One region of the Micromonospora eburnea genome, then DNA from elsewhere that is predicted to be linked to it. Evidence: riboswitches for the same ligand, from Rfam matches in the RefSeq annotation. Region 1 holds a riboswitch; the other holds the start of a gene.

Region 1 (7,077 bases):
GGGTCGTCGGCGCGCATGATGGCACCGAGCACCGCCACACCGACGGCACCGGCCCGTACGCACGCCTGCACCTGTGCCACGGTCTCGATGCCGCCGAGGGCGAGGGCCGGCGCCGGGCTGAGCCGGATCAGGTCGGCCAGCCCGCCCGGGTGCAGGGGTGGGCCGTAACCGGGCTTGGTCCTCGTGGGGAAGACGGGTGACAGGGTGGCGTAGTCCTCTGTGGTGAGCCGGGCCAGCTCGGCAGCGTTGTGGCAGGAGCGGCCGACCAGCCCGACGCGCGGCGGCGGGTACGGGCCGGCGGCGGGCAGGTGGACGGCGTCGCCGTCGAGCGGGTCCGGCCCGGCGACGACCAGGGTGCCGCCCGCCTCGGCCAGGATCGCCCGCAGGTCGGCGGCGAGCGCGGCCCGCTCGGCGCGCGGCAGGTCCTTCTCCCGCAACACCACCCACCGCGCTCCGCCACCCACAGCGGCCGCGATCACCTCGGGCAGCGGATTCCGCGCCACCCACCGATCCGTCAGCACCACCACTCCGGACGGCGCGGCGCCCGACCAGATCCTGGAGGAATCCGGCCCCGCCAGGGGCCATCTCCCCCCAAGGTCCACGGCAGGAACCGCGGTCACAGGTCGGGCCTGCCCTCGTGCGGAGTGGAGGGGAGGGCGTGGAGGCGGCGGGGGATGCGGCCCGCCCGGTACGCGAGTCGCCCAGCCTGCACCGCGTGGCGCATGGCGGTGGCCATCGCCTCCGGGTCGGCAGCCCGGGTGACCGCGCTGGCCAGCAGTACCGCGTCGCAACCCAACTCCATGGCGAGCGCGGCGTCCGAAGCGGTGCCGATGCCGGCGTCGAGGATCACCGGCACGTCCACGGCCTGCCGGATCAACCGGATGTGGTGCGGGTTGCTCACCCCCAGGCCGGAGCCGATCGGGGCGCCGGCCGGCATCACCGCCGCGCAGCCCACGTCGGCCAGCCGCCGGGCCAGGACCGGATCGTCCGAGGTGTACGGCAGCACGGTGAACCCGTCGGCCACCAACTCCTCGGCGGCGCGCAGCAGCTCCACCCCGTCGGGCAGCAGCGTGCGCTCGTCACCGATCACCTCCAGCTTCACCCACTCGGTGTCGAACGCCTCGCGGGCCAGGTGGGCCACCTTCACCGCCTCGGACGCGGTGTGGCAGCCGGCCGTGTTCGGCAGCACCCGTACGCCGCACCGGTCGAGCAGGTCGAGCAGGCCACCGGCGCTGCCCGGCGCGGTGTCCACCCGGCGCAGCGCAAGCGTGACCAGCTCGGTGCCGGAGGCGCGGATCGCCTGCTCCAGCACGTGCAGGTTGGCGGCGCCGCCGGTGCCGAGGATGAGCCGGGAGCCGAACGCGGTCCCGCCGATCTCGAAGGTCACGCCGCTCACCCACCCTGCGCGGCGCTGAGCACCTCGACCCGGTCACCGTCGCGCAGCCTGGTCGCCGCCCAGCCGCCGCGCGGCACGACCTCGCCGTTGACCGCGACCGCGAGGCCGCGCCGCTGGTCGGTGACCTCCCGGACCAGGTCGGCCACGGTCGCTCCGCCGGGCACGGTCCGCCCGGCGCCGTTGACGATCAGTTCCATCTGCGCTCCTCCTCGATGCCGGATGCGGTCTGTTCCCGGGCCGGGGCGGGCGACGCGCCGGCGCCGACGAACCGGTCCGGGCTGAACGGGGCGAGCAGCGGGTCCGGCTCACCGGTGACGATCAGTTCGGTGACCAGGTCGGCGGTGACCGGGGTGAGCACGATGCCGTGCCGGTGATGGCCGGTGGCGGCGAGCACGCCCGGCCGGCCGGGCAGCGGCCCGATGACCGGCGCGTTGTCCGGCGTACCGGGGCGCAGCCCGGCGGACGCCTCCACCAGGTCGTACTCGGCCAGCTCGGGGACCAGGTCGACGGCGGCGCGCAGCAGCCGGAGCACCGCGCCGGCGGTCACCTCGGTGTCGGCGCGCTCCTCGACGGTCGCCCCGACCACCACCTCGCCGCTGTCCCGGGGCACCAGGTAGACCGACTCGCCGTCGGCGTACCCCCGGATCACGTGCCGGAAGCCCGGCGTGCCGCGATCGGGCGCGCGGAGCCGGAGCACCTGGCCCTTCACCGGCCGGACCGGCAGCCCGGTGAGCGCCGCCGCGCCGCAGCCGGCGGCGACGACGGTGACCCGGGCGGCCACGTCGGAGAGCCGGGCGACCGGGGCGGGGCGCAGCGTGACGCCGGCCCGCTCGGCCGCCGTCCGCAGCGCGGGCAGCAGCCGGCGCGGGTCGACCTGGTGGTCGCCGGGGGCGACCGCGCCGCCGCGCACCCGGGTGGCCAGCGCCGGCTCGTGCTCCCGCAGCGCCGACGGGCGCAGCGGCGTGATCGGCAACCCCAACCCCTGCTGGTACGCCCAGAGCCGGCGCGCCTCGGCCAGGTCGTCGGCGGTCAGCCCGACCACCAGCGTGCCGTCGGTGCGGTACCCGACGTCGGTGCCGGCGGCCTCGGACAGCTCGGCGGCGAAGGCCGGCCAGCGGGCGGCGGACTCGGCGAGCAGTCCGGTCAGCTCCCGCTCCCCGAAGTACGCCTCGGCCACCGGCGCGAGCATCCCGGCCGCCACGTGGGACGCCCCGGAGCCCGGTGCCGGGTCGTGGACGACCACCCGCAGCCCGCGCTGCGCGCACCGCCACGCGATCGCCAGCCCGACCGGTCCCGCCCCCACAACCCCGACATCCGGAAGGAAGGGCCCCCTGTTAACGCCTCCGGTATAGGAGGGGTCCCCTCCTAACACGTCAGCGCCCCGAGCAGCTCGGCGGTGGCCCGGGCCGGGTCGGCGGCCTGGGAGAGCGCCCCGACCACCGCCACCCCGTACGCCCCGGCGGCCCGCAGCGCCGGCACGCGCGCGGCGGTCACCCCGCCGATCGCGATCACCGGCACGTCCACCGCCTCGACGACGGCGCGTACCCCGTCGGGGCCGATCGGGTCGGGCAGCCCGGCCTTGGTGGCGGTGGCGTGGCAGGGTCCCACGCCCAGGTAACTGGCCCCGGCGGCGACCGCCTCGGCGGCGCTTCGCGGCTCCCGGGCGGTGACACCGAGCACGGCGGCGGAGCCGAGCACCCGGCGGGCCGCCGGCACCGGCAGGTCCTCGGCGCCCACGTGGCCACCGGCCGCGGCCACCGCGAGCGCCACGTGCAGCCGGTCGTTGACCAGGCAGGCCGCCCCGTACGGCCGGCACAGCGCGACCACCTGGCCGGCCAGCTCGTACGCCTCGCGGTCGGTGGCGTCGTCGGCGACCCGGACCTGGACGACCAGTTCGGCGCGGGCGACCGGCAGGGCGGCACGCAGCACGGCGAGCGGGTCGCATCCCGGCCGGGTGTCGGTGATCAGATGCAGTCGTCCCAGGGACGGCACGGCAACACTCCTCCCTGCGCCGGCATTACCCGGATCAGGTTCGACGGTCGGGGGCTGCAGCCCCCCTCTCAGCCCGGTACACCGGGCTCCCGTGGGTCACTTGCGGCCTACCGTACGACGCCCGCGGCGGATCCGCAAAGGACGGGTGACACATTTCCCAGCCACCGTCACCTGTGGTCGCCCGGCTCGGCCGTTCACCGGACGCAGCGTGGCCCTGGCTGTGGGGAGCCGATCGGCGGGGGCTACGCCGCGCGGTGGACACGCCCCCGGCACGGGCGGCAGCACGGACAGCACACTGCCCCGGCACCGCTGGGCGCCGGGGCAGTGGGTGTCGACGGGGTCAGAGGAGGGCGTCGAGGGCGTCGAGGTCCTCGTCGGTGGGCTGCCAGGCGCCCGCCTCGGCGTTGGCGCGTACCTGGTCGGGCGTGGTGGCACCGGCGATCACCGAGGTCACCGCCGGCCGGGCGGCGAGCCCGCCGATGGCCACCTGGAGCATGGTGAGCCCCCGCTCGGCCGCGTACGCCTCGATCTTCTCGATGGTGTCCCAGTCCGCGGCGGCGAACCGCTCCGCGTACCGGCCGCCGCCGGAGAGCCGGCTGCCGGCTGGCGGTGCCTCGCCCCGGTGGTACTTGCCGGTGAGCAGGCCGTTGGCCAGCGGGAAGAACGGCAGCATGCCCAGGCCGAACCGCTCGCAGGCGGGGATGACCTCGGCCTCCACGCTCCGCTCCAGGAGGGAGTAGTGGTTCTGCGCGGAGATGAACCGGGTACGGCCCTGGGAGGAGGCGGTCCAGTCGGCGTCGGCGATCTGCCAGCCGGCGAAGTTCGAGTTGCCGAGGTAGCGGACCTTGCCGGCGGTCACCAAGCTGTCCAGCGCGGCGAGCGTCTCGTCGATCGGGGTGCCCGGGTCGGGCTCGTGTATCTGGTACAGGTCGATGTGGTCGGTCCCGAGCCGGCGCAACGAGGCCTCTACCGCGCGGGCGATGTAGCGGCGGGCACCCCGGGCGCCGTGGTCCGGTCCGTTCAGGCCGTGCATGTCCATGCCGAACTTGGTGGCGACCACCACGTCGTCCCGGCGGCCCTTGAGCGCCTGCCCGAGCAGTTCCTCGGAGCTGCCCTGCGGTTCACCGTAGATGTCCGCGGTGTCGAAGAAGTTGATCCCGGCGTCGAGCGCGGCGTCGACCACCGCGCGGGTGCCGTCGAGGTCGAGCTTCCGGCCGAAGTTGTTGCAGCCGATGCCGACCACGGACACCACGAGCCCGGAGTCGCCCAACCGGCGGTACGTCATCTCACTCACGAAAGCCAGCCTATGCGGCAGGGAGGACCGCCACCGGCCGGGCCGGAACGTCGACGGACCGACGCGGTGAATCGTTCACGACATCAGCTCCACAACGTCGGCTGACCCCTGCCGCCCGCCGACCGCGACGCGCCGAGAACGTCGATGATCATCCGACGTCCCACACCGGCTCCGGGGTCTCGACCACCTCGCCGTCGCCCCGGAACAACACGAACCGGTCGAAGGAACGGGTGAACCAGCGGTCGTGGGTCACCGCGATCACCGTCCCCTCGAACGCGGCCAGACCCGCTTCGAGCGCCTCGGCGGAGGCCAGGTCGAGGTTGTCGGTCGGCTCGTCCAGCAGCAGCAGGGTCGCGCCGGAGAGCTCCAGCAGCAGCACCAGGAAACGCGCCTGCTGCCCGCCGGAGAGGGTGCCGAAGCGCTGGTCGCCCTGCCCGGCCAGCTCGTACCGGGACAGCGCCGCCATCGCCGCGTGCCGGTCCATGCCGGCGCGGTGCTCGTCACCCCGCCACAGGACGTCGACCAGCGTCTTCTCCATCAGCTCCGGCCGGTCGTGGGTCTGTGAGAAGTGCCCGGGCCGCACCCGCGCGCCGAGGCGTACCACCCCGTCGTGGGCGACCGGCGCGAGGGCCGCCGCGCCGTCGACCGGCGTGTTGGCCGGGTCCGGGTCGGTGCCGCCGCGGGCCAGCAGGCGGAGGAAGTGCGACTTCCCGGTGCCGTTCGCGCCGAGCACGGCGACCCGGTCGCCGTACCAGAGTTCCAGGTCGAACGGGTAGGTCAGGCCGTCGAGCTCGAGCTGCTCGGCGATCACCGCGCGCTTGCCGGTCCGCCCGCCGGTCAGCCGCATCCGGATGTCCTGGTCCTTCGGGGGTACGGGCGGCGGCCCGGCCTCCTCGAACTTGCGCAACCGGGTCTGCGCCGACTGGTAGCGCGAGGCCATGTCGGAGTTGTACGCGGCCTTCTGCTTGTACATCAGCATCAGCTCGCGCAGCTTCTGGTGTTCCTCGTCCCAGCGCTTGCGCAGCTCGTCGAGGCGGGCGTGCCGGGCCACCCGCGCCTCGTGCCAGCTGGCGAAGCCGGCCGGGTGCACCCAGGCGCTGCCGCCCTCGACGGCGACCACCCGGTTGGCGGTCTGCGCCAGCAACTCCCGGTCGTGCGAGACGTAGAGCACCGACTTGCCGGACTCGCGCAGCCGGCCCTCCAGCCACCGTTTGCCGGGTACGTCGAGAAAGTTGTCCGGCTCGTCGAGCAGGAGCACCTCGTCGGGCCCGCGCAGCAGCAGTTCGAGGGCGAAGCGCTTCTGCTGGCCGCCGGAGAGGGTCCGCACCGGACGCTCCCGGGCGGCGTCCCACGGCAGGTCGAGGACGATGGTGCTGACGGTGTCGAAGAGCACCTCGGCGTCGTACCCGCCGACCTCGCCCCAGGCCGCCAGGGCGTCCGCGTACTCGAGCTGGGCCTTACCCGCGGCGGTGCTGTACTTGCTGCGGACCTCGGCCGCCCGCATGGCCGCCTCGGTCTCGGCGAGGCGGCGGCCGGCGTCGCGAAGCGCCGGCGGGGCGAGCGCGAGCGCCAGGTCGGCGAGCGTGGAGTCGTCCCCGATCATGCCGATGAACTGCCGCATCACGCCGAGGCCGCCGGAGCGGGCGATCGTCCCGGTCTTCACCGCCAGGTCACCGGCGACCATCCGGAGCAGCGTCGTCTTGCCGGCGCCGTTCGGCCCGACCAGCGCCACCTTGGCGCCCTCGCCGACCCGGAACGACACCTCGGCGAAGAGTTCCCGGCCGTCCGGGAGGATGTGCCCGACCCCTGCCACGTCCACGTAACCCACGCGGGCATCCTGCCCGAGGGACCGGGACGGGCGACACTCGATTACCGGGTGACCCGCAGCACTCGGTACCCCTTCTGGCTGGCGTGCCGGTCCACCTGCCAGCCCTGCTCGACCAGCCAGCGGTGCAGCGAGTCGCCGCCGAGGTGCCGGGCCACGACCAGCCAGGCCACCCCGTCCGGGGCGAGCCGGGGCAGCCAGCGCAGCAGAAGCTCGTGCAGCTCCGCCTTGCCGATCCGGATCGGCGGGTTCGACCAGATCTGCGCAAAGCGGAGATCGGCCGGTACGTCGTCCGGCGCGGCCACCCGTACCCGTTCGGCGGCGCCGACCCGGGCGGCGTTGGCGGCGGTGAACTCGCGGGCGCGCTCGTTGACGTCGACCGCCCAGACGGGGGCGGACGGCGCGGCGGTGGCCAGTACGCAGGTGATCGGCCCGAAGCCGCAGCCGACATCGAGCAGCGGGCCGGTGGCATCGGCCGCCGGCAGCTCGCCCTTGCGCAGCAGTACCGCCGTCCCGGGATCGAGGCGGTCGGCGGAGAAGACGCCGGCGGCCGAGACGAGGGTGTAGTCC
Region 2 (7,077 bases), 670 kb from region 1:
ACGCCCGCCCGGGCCGCGTCGGCCACCACCCGCCGCCAGGCCGGCACCCCGGCGCTGACCTGCTCGGCGAACCACGGGGCGACCAGCAGCGTCGGCAGCTCCGGCTCGGTGTCGTACGCCTGGCGGATCCGGTCCAGGAAGCGGGCCCGGATGATGCAGCCGCCCCGCCAGATGGTGGCGGTGCCGCCCAGGTCGACGCCCCAGTCGTACTCCCGGCTGCCGGCCCGGATGTGATCGAAGCCCTGCGCGTACGCGACGATCTTGCTGGCCAGCAGTGCGCGCCGGACGTCCTCGACGAAGGTCTCCCGGTCGTCCACCTGCCAGTTCCCGCCCGCGTCGGGGAACGCGCGGCGCGCGGCGGCGCGCTGGTCGGCGTGGCCGGACAGCGACCGGGCGAAGGTCGCCTCGGCGATCCCCGTGATCGGCACGCCCAGGTCCAGCGCGCTCTGCACCGTCCATCGGCCGGTGCCCTTCTGCTCGGCCTGGTCGAGCACTACGTCGACGAACGGCCGGCCGGTCGCCGCGTCGGTGTGCGCGAGCACGTCGGCGGTGATCTCGATGAGGAAGGACTCCAGCTCGCCGTCGTTCCACCGCCGGAAGATCTTCGCGAGCTCGGCCGGGCCCGCCGACAGACCGGCCCGCAGCAGGTCGTACGCCTCGGCGATGAGCTGCATGTCGGCGTACTCGATGCCGTTGTGGACCATCTTCACGAAGTGGCCGGCGCCGTCCGGGCCGATGTGCCGGCAGCACGGGACGCCGTCCACCTGCGCGGCGATCTTCTCGAAGATCGGGCCGAGTTTGCGGTAGGACTCGTCCGAGCCGCCCGGCATGATGCTCGGGCCGTGCAGCGCGCCCTCCTCGCCGCCGGAGACGCCGGTGCCGACGAAGTGCAGCCCGTGTCCGCGCAGCGCCTCCTCTCGGCGGATGGTGTCGGTGAAGTGCGCGTTGCCGCAGTCGACGACGATGTCTCCCGCCTCCAGCAGCGGCACCAGCTCGTCGATCACCGCGTCGGTGGGGGCGCCCGCCTTGACCATGACGATCACCGCGCGGGGGCGCTCCAGCGTGGCGACGAAATCGGCCATCGACTCCGACGGCACGAAGGTGCCCTCGTCGCCGTGCTCGGCGAGCAGGCCGCGGGTGCGCCCGGGCGAGCGGTTGTGCACGGCGACGGTGAAGCCGTGACGGGCCAGGTTCCGGGCCAGGTTGCGGCCCATCACCGCCAGGCCGGTCACGCCGATCTGTGCCGTCGCCCGCGCTGCCGCCATGCGTACCGCCACCCTCCGTCGGCTGCCCGTGCTGCGACCGTATCGCGGCCGGTCCGGGCGCGGGCCGGGATGCGACGGCCGGTCAGTGCCGCGTCACTCCTGGTTGGGTGGCATGGTGGCGGTCGGCCCCGCACCCTTGGACAGGCGGGCCTCGACGTGGGCGACCTTCGTGGTCATCGCGTCGGTGACGCCGGGACGCAGGTCGGCCTTGAGCACCAGGCTGACCCGGGGCGCCTGCGCCGCGACGCTGTCGACGGCCCGTTTCACCACCGCCATCACCTCGTCCCACTCGCCCTCGACGGTGGTGAACATCGGGTCGGTCCGGTTGGGCAGGCCGGACTCGCGGACCACCCGGACGGCGTCGGCGACCAGGTCGCCCACGGACTCACCCACGCCGAGCGGGGTGATCGAGAACGCGATCAGCATGTCGCCGATGGTGCCAGTAAATGCTCGCGCGGGCGTTAAATCGGGTGCGGTGCGGCGGATCGCGGGTTAGCCTGCTGGCATGCGTATCTGACGCCCTTCCGCCGAGCTCCGGTCCGCCACCGCACGTGGCGTGACCCGTCCTGCTCCGGGCGTCCGCATACCTCCTCGCCGCCTTCGGTCGCGGCGTCTGTCGTGGTCGGACCCGCCGGAGCCCGCCCGCTCGTCGCGCCGTGACCGGCGCGCTCGACAGTCAGGAGGTCCGCGTATGCCCGCCAAGCGCAGTCCGAAGAAGTCCCGTAAGCCGTCGCCGTCCCTGGTGGACGTGACCCCGACGGATCTCGACGCCCTCGCCGTGGCGCCGGTCGCCAAGCCGGTGTCCCTGCCGGAGGTGCCCGGGGCGACGCCGCCGAAGGCCGGTCCGCCGTCGACCGGTCGCGACGCCCGCCTCGCCGGGCGTAGCCAGCGCGCCGGTCAGACCCGGTTCTACGCCTTCCGGCGTAGCTGACCGGTCGCTCGACGCGGCCCGGCCGCGCGGCGGCGGCCGTTGGTCGACTCGGGTTGCGGCGAACCGGGGGGAACTCCTCCGACCTGCCGCAACCCGAGTCGACTGAGCCACCGGATCAGCCGATCAGCGGGCGGAAGGTGCCGAGCACCACGCTGACCGTCAGCGCCGCGCCCGCCAGCACCGCCGCGCCGGCCACCAGCAGGCCATCCGCCCGGGTGAAGCGCTGCCGCCGGGCGACCGTACGCGGAAGCCCGGCGTCGAAGCCGCGGGCGTCCATCGCCACCGCCAGCCGGGTGCCCCGCCGGATCGCCCCGACCAGCAGGGCGAACGCCGTCGACACGAAGAGCCGCAGCTTGGCGAGCGGGTTCCGGCCGGCGTCCACGCCCCGGGCCCGGCGCGCCATGCTGATCATCCGCCACTCCTGTTCCAGCAGCGGCACCAGCCGGAACGCGGCCAGCGCGCCGATGGCGAACCGGGCCGGCGCCTTCGCGTTCTGGATCAGCGCGTCGGCCAGGTCGGTGGGATCGGTGGTGGCGAAGACGACGATCCCGGGCAGCGCCACCGCGAGCATGCGCAGCACCAGCCCCAGTGCGGTGACCAGCACTCCCTCGGTGACCAGGAGCGGACCCGCCTCGACCAGCACCCGCCCGGAGCGGTCGGCGGCGAACAGCACCAGGGTGACCAGGATCCCGCCGGCGCTGGCCAGCAACGGCCACGCCCGCCGGGCCAGTGTCCGGTAGCGGATGCCGAACAGCGGCAGCACCGCCAGCTCGATCGCGATGGCGATGGCCGGGGCCACCGGGTCCAGGGTGGCGATCAGGATGAACGAGAAGACCAACGCGGCGGCCACCTTCGCCACGGGATTGCGCCGGGCCAGCGGCGCCCCGGGCGCGGCCACCGGCTCCACCCCGATCACGGTCGCTCCCCGGTGCCGGTCCCGGTCAGCGTCACCGTGCGGTCGGCCAGCGCGGCGACGAAGTCCGGGTCGTGGGTGACCGCCACGACGCCGTGGCCGGCGTCGCGCAGCTCGGCGAGCAGGTCGACCAGCTCCAACCAGGTCCGCCGGTCCTGGCCGAAGGTGGGTTCGTCGCAGATCAACAGGCGGGGCGCGGTGGCCAGGGCGGTCGCCACGCTCAGCCGCCGCGCCTCCCCGCCGGAGAGGGTGTACGGGTTCGCCCCGGCCAGCCGGGCCAGCCGGAGCCGCTCCAGCAACCCGTCCACGGTGGACCGTACCGCCGCCTCGGTCTGGCCGGTCCGACGTGGGCCGAGGGCCAGCTCGTCGAAAACCGTGCTGGTGACGAACTGGTGCTCCGGATCCTGGAAGACCGAGCCGATCCGTCGGGCGAGCGCTGGTGCCCGCCAGCGGTGCGGGGGAGTGCCGGCATCCCGGCCGGCCAGCTCGGCGGCGGCGGTGACCGTACCGGTGCCGGGGCGGAGCAGGCCGCCCAGGAGCAGGGCCAGGGTGGACTTGCCGGCGCCGTTCGGGCCGAGGACGGCGAGCGCCTCGCCGGCGCGTACCCGAAGGTCGGTGGGGGCCAGCCGGGGCGGCAGGCCGAGCCGGTCGGCGGTGATCAGTGCTTCTCCGGCCGGCGTGGTCGCGTGCCGGGGCGGCACGGTTCGGCCGGGCAGCCAGACCCCGGCGGCGGCGAGCGCGTCGCCGTGCGCGTCGAAGACCGCGGCGGGCGGCCCGTCGGCCCGCACCCCGCCGCCGGCTTCGAGGACGACCACCCGGTCCACCAGCGGCAGCGCCTCGGCCACCCGGTGCTCGACCAGGATCAGCGCGGTGTCGGCGTCGAGGGCGTCCCGGACGGCCTGCCGGATCAGCGCGGCGCCGGCCGGATCGAGGTTGGCGGTCGGCTCGTCGAGCAGCAGCAGCCCGGGCCGCAGGGCGAGCGCCCCGGCCAGGGCGAGCCGCTGCTGCTCGCCGCCGGACAGCGCCGCGGTGGGCCGGTCCCGGTGGTACGGGAAGCCGACCCGGCGCAGCGCCTCGTCCACCCGGGGCCAGATCTGCTCGCCGGGTACGCCGCGGTTCTCCAGCCCGAACGCGACGTCGTCGCCGCAGCGGGCCATCACCAGTTGGGTCTCCGGGTCCTGGAAGACGACGCCGACCCGTTCCCGGGCCTTGCGCGGGTCGAGCCCGTCGATCTCGATGGTGCCCTCCTGCTCACCGGAGTCCTCGGGCAGCAGCCCGGCGAGCGCCGCGAGCAGCGTGCTCTTCCCCGCCCCCGACGGCCCCAGCAGCAACACCCGCTCCCCGCGTTCGACCCGCAGATCCACCCCCCGCACGGCCCACTGCCGACGCCCCGCATGCCGCCACCCGAACCCCCGTACCTCCACCGCGCTCATCTCGACACCCCCTTCCGATCCGGCCCAGCATCGTTGATCAAGGAGTTTGCGTCCGGAAAACCGCTTCGGCCGACGCAAACTCCTTGATCAACGCGGTCGACGGTGGGGGTCAGATGGCGGCGCGGTCGCGGGCGGCGGGGAAGCGGTCGAGGACGCCGGTGCCCGCGAGGGCCCGGGTCAGCGCGACGCTGCCGAGGCCGGCCACGACCAGCGAGCTGGCGGCCGTGATGAGGATGTACGGCAGCCGGAAGCTGCCCCACGCGGTGCCCGGGTACCAGACCAGGACGTCGTAGATCGAGGCGGCGAGACCGGCCAGTGTGGCGGCCAGCAGGGCGACCGGCAGCCGGTAGGCGCGGTATGCGAACAGCGCGAACGCCAGCTCGCCGGCCGCCGCCTCCAGCGGACCCTGCACCACCAGGGTCCAGCCCCAACTGCTGCCGAGCGCGACCGACACCAGCGCGGCGATGGTCAGCGTGAAGAACGCGGCGCCGGGCTTGCGCACGATCAGCGCGCCGAGCACGGCCGGCACCAGCCACATGCCGTACAGCGCCGCCCTGCCGGGCAGCGGGATGGCATCCGCCGGCCCGTTCCAGATCAGGCCCCAGGCCCAGAAGATGACGCCGAACGCGACGGCGAGCACCGAGGCGACGACGATGTCGACGGTGCGCCACCGGTTGGTGCTTGGTTGAGTCATGGTTGCTCCCAGTCCAGTGATACGAACCAGGAGAAGACGCACGCCGCGCCCGGTGTCACCGGACGGCGGCGCGGCTGGAGGTCGACCGAACTCCCTGCGCTGGCATTACCCAGATCAGGTTCGAGGGTCTGCGGGCACCGGCCCGCACTCTCAGCGCTGTGCGCTCCCCTGTCGGATGTGAAGTTGTCTCGTCCAGACGCTAGCACCGTCCCCGGCCACCGGCCCAGCAGGGCATCAGCCGATCGACAGGGCTGGGTAGGCTGCCGAGTCATGCGGGTCGACGCGCGAGGGCTGACGTTCGAGATACGTACGGGCGGCCCGGAGGACGGTTCCCCCGTCCTGCTGCTGCACGGCTTCCCCCAGCACGGCGGCGAATGGGACGAGGTGGTGCCCGCGCTGCACGCCGCCGGGCTGCGCACGTACGCGCCCGACCAGCGCGGCTACTCGCCGGGCGCGCGGCCGGCGGCGGCCGAGGCGTACCGGATCCCGGAGTTGGTGGCCGACGCGGCCGGCGTGCTCGACGGGCTCGGGGTGGCGTCCGCGCACGTGGTGGGGCACGACTGGGGTGCGGCGGTGGCGTGGGCCCTGGCGGCGGCGCACCCGAGCCGGGTCCGCACCCTGACCGCGGTGTCGGTGCCGCACCCGGCGGCGATGGCCCATGCGCTCGCCACCGTGCCGCGGCAGCGCGCCCGGTCCGCCTACATGTCGTTGTTCCGCAGGCCGGGCACGGCGGAGCGGGTGCTGCTCGCGATGCGGGCCGCCGCGCTGCGCAGAATGCTCGGCGGGGTGGGCGACGCCGCCCGGGTGGGCCGCTACGCCGACCCGATGCGCGAGCCGGGCGCGTTGACCGCCGCCCTGAACTGGTACCGGGCCATGTCGGGGGCCGACATGCGGGCCGTCGGGCCGGTGGGCGTGCCGACCACCTTCGTCTGGAGCGACAGGGATGTCGCGATCGGCCGGGCAGCCGCCGAGTTGTGCGCGGCGCATGTCACCGGCGACTACCGCTTCGTCGAGCTGGCCGGCGTCAGCCACTGGATTCCCGACGAGGCGCCCGGCCCGCTCGCCGCGGCGATCCTCGCCCGGGTGGGCTCGTGACCGCCGTCGCCGCGCCGGGCCGGCCGCACACCCGCGCGTCGCTCGCCGCCCAGCTCCACGCCCTCGGCGTACGCCCCGGCGGGACGGTGCTGGTGCATGCGGCCCTGCGCGGGCTGGGTTTCCTCTGCGGCGGCCCGGAGGCGGTGCTGCTCGCCCTGCGTGACGTGCTCGGGCCGGACGGCACGGTCGTGGTGCCGACCCACACCCCGGAGAACAGCGACCCGGCGGGCTGGACCAACCCGCCGGTGCCGGCGGAGTGGTGGCCGGTGATCCGGGCCGAGCTGCCGGCCTTCGACCCGGCGGTCACGCCGAGCCGGTTCATGGGCGCGCTGGCCGAGCTGGTCCGCACCTGGCCGGGCGCGCGGCGCAGCGACCACCCGCACGTCTCGTTCGCCGCGCTCGGGCCCGCCGCCGACCGGATCGTCGCCGGCCACGCGCTGACCGACATGCTCGGCGAGAGTTCCCCGCTGGCCCGGCTGTACGAACTGGACGCCGACGTGCTGCTGTTCGGCGTCGACCACGGCAGCAACACCTCGCTGCACCTGGCCGAGTACCGCCAGCCCGCGCCGCCCCGGCAGCGCTGCGGCGCGGCGGTGCGCAGCGCCGACGGTGGGCGGGAGTGGGTGTGGTGGGACGACGTGTGCCTGGACGAGGACGATTTCGCCCGGCTCGGCGCCGACCTGGAGGCCACCGGGGCGGTCCGGCTCGGGCCGGTCGGCGCCGGGACGGGCCGGTTGATGCGACAG

What was found. A riboswitch is a leader RNA that binds a small molecule or an ion and turns the genes downstream of it on or off. The one in region 1 is predicted to bind thiamine pyrophosphate.
Region 2: it holds a riboswitch for thiamine pyrophosphate, as region 1 does, so the genes downstream of both, GA0070604_RS24755 (ECF transporter S component) here and thiE (thiamine phosphate synthase) in region 1, are expected to answer to the same signal.

The regions. Positions count from the first base shown of each region.
Region 1 is NZ_FMHY01000002.1:6,405,768-6,412,844, forward strand. Features, by position in the region: gene GA0070604_RS27810 (thiamine phosphate synthase) at 1-554, opposite strand, end outside; gene GA0070604_RS27815 (thiazole synthase) at 617-1,396, opposite strand; gene thiS (sulfur carrier protein ThiS) at 1,393-1,593, opposite strand; gene thiO (glycine oxidase ThiO) at 1,584-2,768, opposite strand; gene thiE (thiamine phosphate synthase) at 2,762-3,388, opposite strand; TPP riboswitch at 3,383-3,490, opposite strand; gene GA0070604_RS27835 (aldo/keto reductase) at 3,729-4,691, opposite strand; gene GA0070604_RS27840 (ABC-F family ATP-binding cassette domain-containing protein) at 4,831-6,510, opposite strand; gene GA0070604_RS27845 (class I SAM-dependent methyltransferase) at 6,552-7,077, opposite strand, start outside.
Region 2 is NZ_FMHY01000002.1:5,734,379-5,741,455, reverse strand. Features, by position in the region: gene gndA (NADP-dependent phosphogluconate dehydrogenase) at 1-1,265, opposite strand, end outside; gene GA0070604_RS24775 (MTH1187 family thiamine-binding protein) at 1,359-1,691, opposite strand; gene GA0070604_RS24770 (hypothetical protein) at 1,957-2,196, shown strand; gene GA0070604_RS24765 (energy-coupling factor transporter transmembrane component T family protein) at 2,312-3,112, opposite strand; gene GA0070604_RS24760 (ABC transporter ATP-binding protein) at 3,109-4,542, opposite strand; gene GA0070604_RS24755 (ECF transporter S component) at 4,652-5,236, opposite strand; TPP riboswitch at 5,310-5,416, opposite strand; gene GA0070604_RS24750 (alpha/beta fold hydrolase) at 5,507-6,331, shown strand; gene GA0070604_RS24745 (AAC(3) family N-acetyltransferase) at 6,328-7,077, shown strand, end outside.